Regions from separate parts of the Streptomyces sp. NPDC101152 genome, predicted to be linked through region 2. Evidence: predicted binding sites of a transcription regulator. Region 2 holds the regulator's gene; the other holds the start of a gene.
The links. Region 2 encodes HrcA, which represses chaperone genes, less so after heat shock. Its sites were predicted from a motif close to TTNGCACTCNGNNNNNCNGAGTGCNAA; they were not measured.

Region 1 (2,396 bases), on a different contig from region 2:
TCGTCACCCTCCAGGTCCAGCTTCTCGAAGACCGAGGAGGCCTGGATGAGCGCCACGCCACCACCGGCGACGATGCCCTCCTCGACGGCGGCCTTCGCGTTGCGGACGGCGTCCTCGATGCGGTGCTTGCGCTCCTTGAGCTCCACCTCGGTGGCGGCACCGGCCTTGATGACCGCGACACCGCCGGCGAGCTTCGCCAGGCGCTCCTGCAGCTTCTCGCGGTCGTAGTCCGAGTCGCTGTTCTCGATCTCGGCGCGGATCTGGTTCACGCGGCCCGCGACCTGGTCGCTGGCGCCGGCCCCGTCGACGATGGTGGTCTCGTCCTTGGTGATGACCACCTTGCGGGCCTTGCCCAGCAGGTCGAGGGTGGCGTTCTCCAGCTTGAGGCCGACCTCCTCGGAGATGACCTCGCCGCCCGTGAGGATGGCGATGTCGCCGAGCATGGCCTTGCGGCGGTCGCCGAAGCCCGGGGCCTTGACGGCGACGGACTTGAAGGTGCCGCGGATCTTGTTGACGACCAGGGTCGACAGGGCCTCGCCCTCGACGTCCTCGGCGATGATCAGCAGCGGCTTGCCCGACTGCATGACCTTCTCCAGGAGCGGGAGCAGGTCCTTGACCGAGGAGATCTTGGAGTTGGCGATCAGGATGTACGGGTCGTCGAGGACGGCCTCCATACGCTCCATGTCGGTGGCGAAGTACGCCGAGATGTAGCCCTTGTCGAAGCGCATACCCTCGGTGAGCTCCAGCTCCAGACCGAAGGTCTGGGACTCCTCGACGGTGATGACGCCTTCCTTGCCGACCTTGTCCATGGCCTCGGCGATGAGCTCGCCGATCTGGGTGTCGGCGGCGGAGATGGAGGCCGTGGAGGCGATCTGCTCCTTGGTCTCGACGTCCTTCGCCTGCTCGAGCAGGGCACCGGAGACGGCCTCGACGGCCTTCTCGATACCGCGCTTGAGGGCCATCGGGTTGGCGCCGGCGGCTACGTTGCGCAGGCCCTCCTTGACCAGGGCCTGGGCGAGCACGGTCGCGGTGGTCGTACCGTCACCGGCGACGTCGTCCGTCTTCTTGGCGACTTCCTTGACCAGCTCGGCGCCGATCTTCTCGTACGGGTCCTCGAGCTCGATCTCCTTGGCGATGGAGACACCATCGTTGGTGATCGTGGGGGCGCCCCACTTCTTCTCGAGGACGACGTTGCGGCCCTTGGGGCCGAGCGTCACCTTCACGGCGTCCGCGAGCTGGTTCATGCCGCGCTCGAGGCCGCGCCGCGCCTCCTCGTCGAACGCGATGATCTTGGCCATGTGAAGTGGTCCCTCCAGGACTGGGGGTGATTCCTTCGGACCGCGCCCGCGCCCGCGACGGACGGCTCGCCGACCCATGGGTTCCTTGCCCCACCCGGCCTGCGGGCCTCACCGACCCGGTCCTTCTTTGTCACTCTCACCTTCAGAGTGCTAACGCCAATGATTAGCACTCGGCATGCCCGAGTGCAAGGCGCGCCCGCGAAGCGGGCTCGTTGAGGGGTGGTGGTCGGGTGACGGGCGGGCGCAAGCGCCTCTGGGAGACCGGCCAGGACTCGTACGGGATCCGGCCTGACGCAGACATGCCCGTCGCACGCACCGAGGCCTGCCTGGAGACATGCCGGAGGGCCCGTACCCATGACTCCCCATGGGGTACGAGCCCTCCGAAGAACAGAAGAACGACGCTGCTATCTACCCGGCGCGTGCTTCAGCTGGTCGCCAGCCGGACCATGTCCGCCTGCGGCCCCTTCTGGCCCTGCGAGATCTCGAAATCGACCCGCTGACCCTCTTCCAGGGTGCGGTACCCGTCCATCTGGATGGCGCTGTAGTGGACGAAAACATCCGCACCACCGTCGACCGCGATGAAGCCGTACCCCTTCTCCGCGTTGAACCACTTGACGGTGCCCTGAGCCATGCCTAACTCCCCTATTACTGGCCCTTGCACAGATCCGCACTTCGCGGATCCGGGTCAGACCTCACCCCCCACGGTTTGGGGGCGTGCGCCGGAACGCGTCGACCGCGGCTGAATGTATCTGTCCAACTGCCGTCTGCAACAGGTCAATCGGACGAGAATTCTGGACGGCAGGGGTCCGGAATGTAGCGAGAATTCGCCCGAATTCAGGGCAAGTCGGGCCCCACAAAGGGCGCATAAGCCGCAAAAGACGCGCACACTTTGGCTACTTCTCATCGCATCCGGAGCCGCTGTTCCCAGGCGTTCGGAGTGCGGAAGGCGGCAGGTTCCCCAACTGTACCGTGCTCAACCATACAGAATTGCCCCCTCCGTTTCTCGCACGGAGGGGGCAATTCGATGAACACTCGGTAATCCCTGTTACCGAAGGTAATGTTCGGTCATTCGGTCAGCCGCCGGCCACGGCGGGGATG
Region 2 (2,396 bases):
GCACGGCGTCCGGCCCCGCCTGCGGTTCGCCGGACTCCTCCACCAGGTCGCCGCAGAAGACCACCTCCGGCGAGCCGGGAACCAGGACGGCGAGATCGTGGGCCGTGTGGCCGGGGCCGACGTTCGCCAGCAGGACCTGCCGGCCGCCGCCCAGGTCGAGGGTCCACTCGCCGGAGACCTGATGACGGGGCGGGACGAGGGCAGCCGCGGCCTCCTCCGCCGCGTCGGCGTCCAGGCCGCCCCGCACCGCGTCCGCGATCAGCTCCTCGCGCCCGTGCCGGGCGCCGAACACCGTGTCCATGCCCACCGCGCCGAACACCTCCGCGCCCGCGAAGGCCGCCGCGCCGAGGACGTGGTCGAAGTGGGGGTGGGTCAGCGCGAGATGGGTCACACGGCGACCGGCGAGTTCCTCGGCCCGGGTCCGCAGCCGCGCCCCCTCGGCGAGGCTCGACCCCGCGTCGATCACCAGTGCCGTGTCCGCCCCGACGACCAGCCCCGCCGTGCAGTCCCACCTCGGCAGCCGGCACCGCCCGACCCCCGCCGCCACCCGCTCCCACCCCAGCTCTTCCCAAGTCACCGTCATACCGCGACGCTAGCCGTACGCCCCGGCAACCCGGGCCGACCTTGCCGCGGGTGTACCCCACCGCCGTACACTGGGCCGGGGAACGCTGGCACTCGGACGGACAGAGTGCCAGGCGAAGTGCCGAGGGGACGACTGCTGGAGGTGTGCGCATGCTGAACGAGCGACGGCTTCAGGTGCTGCGCGCCATCGTCCAGGACTACGTCGGCACCGAGGAGCCGGTCGGGTCGAAGGCCCTGACCGAGCGGCACAACCTCGGGGTGTCCCCGGCGACCGTCCGCAACGACATGGCGGCCCTCGAGGACGAGGGGTTCATCGCCCAGCCGCACACCAGCGCCGGGCGGATCCCCACGGACAAGGGGTACCGCCTCTTCGTCGACAAGCTCGCCGGCGTCAAGCCGATGACCGGCCCCGAGCGGCGCGCGATCCAGAACTTCCTCGACGGCGCCGTCGATCTCGACGACGTCGTCGCGCGGACCGTGCGGCTGCTCGCGCAGCTGACCCGGCAGGTCGCCGTCGTGCAGTACCCGTCGCTGACCCGCTCGACCGTGCGGCACGTGGAGCTGCTCTCGCTCGCCCCCGCGCGCGTGATGCTCGTGCTGATCACGGACACCGGCCGGGTCGAGCAGCGGATGGTCGACTGCCCCGCGCCCTTCGGCGAGGCCTCGCTCGCGGACCTGCGGGCGCGGCTCAACAGCCGGGTCGCGGGACGGCGCTTCACGGACGTCCCCCGACTCGTGGAGGACCTCCCCGAGGGCTTCGACCTGGAGGACCGGGGTACCGTTGCGACGGTGCTCTCCACCCTCCTGGAGACGCTCGTCGAGGAGAACGAGGAGCGGCTGATGATCGGCGGAACCGCCAATCTGACCCGCTTCGCCCATGACTTCCCCCTCACCATCCGGCCCGTTCTGGAGGCGCTGGAGGAGCAGGTCGTGCTCCTCAAGCTGCTGGGCGAGGCCGGGGATTCGGGCATGACCGTACGCATCGGTCACGAGAACGCCTACGAGGGACTCAACTCCACCTCCGTGGTCTCCGTCGGCTACGGTTCGGGCGGCGAGGCAGTCGCCAAACTCGGCGTGGTCGGACCGACCCGCATGGATTACCCGGGAACGATGGGAGCGGTACGAGCGGTGGCACGGTACGTCGGACAGATCCTGGCGGAGTCGTAAGTGGCCACGGACTACTACGCCGTTCTCGGCGTGCGCCGCGACGCGTCGCAGGAAGAGATCAAGAAGGCCTTCCGGCGGCTCGCACGCGAGCTGCACCCGGACGTCAACCCGGACCCGAAGACCCAGGAGCGGTTCAAGGAGATCAACGCCGCCTACGAGGTGCTCTCGGACCCGCAGAAGAAGCAGGTCTACGACCTCGGCGGCGACCCGCTCTCGCAGGCGGGCGGCGGTGGCGCGGGCGGCTTCGGCGCCGGCGGCTTCGGGAACTTCTCGGACATCATGGACGCGTTCTTCGGCACGGCGTCCCAGCGCGGCCCACGCTCACGCACCCGGCGCGGCCAGGACGCGATGATCCGGCTGGAGATCGAGCTCGACGAGGCGGCCTTCGGCACCACGAAGGACATCCAGGTCGACACCGCGATCGTCTGCACCACCTGCAACGGCGAGGGGGCGGCCCCCGGCACCTCCGCGCAGACGTGCGACATGTGCCGCGGCCGCGGTGAGGTCTCCCAGGTGACCCGGTCCTTCCTGGGCCAGGTCATGACCTCCCGCCCCTGCCCCCAGTGCCAGGGCTTCGGCACGGTCGTGCCGACCCCGTGCCCGGAGTGCGCCGGCGACGGCCGGATCCGCTCCCGCCGCACCCTCAC

Region 1: groL (chaperonin GroEL) is a predicted target of HrcA. The motif match lies at 1,462-1,488, and genes of this name have one in related genera.

Annotation. Positions count from the first base shown of each region.
Region 1 covers NZ_JBIWPO010000052.1:19,100-21,495, reverse strand. Annotated here, with positions in the region: gene groL (chaperonin GroEL) at 1-1,298, opposite strand, end outside; gene ACIRVK_RS38000 (cold-shock protein) at 1,723-1,929, opposite strand; gene ACIRVK_RS37995 (MoaD/ThiS family protein) at 2,372-2,396, opposite strand, start outside.
Region 2 covers NZ_JBIWPO010000009.1:105,779-108,174, reverse strand. Annotated here, with positions in the region: gene ACIRVK_RS14775 (MBL fold metallo-hydrolase) at 1-583, opposite strand, end outside; gene hrcA (heat-inducible transcriptional repressor HrcA) at 733-1,749, shown strand; gene dnaJ (molecular chaperone DnaJ) at 1,750-2,396, shown strand, end outside.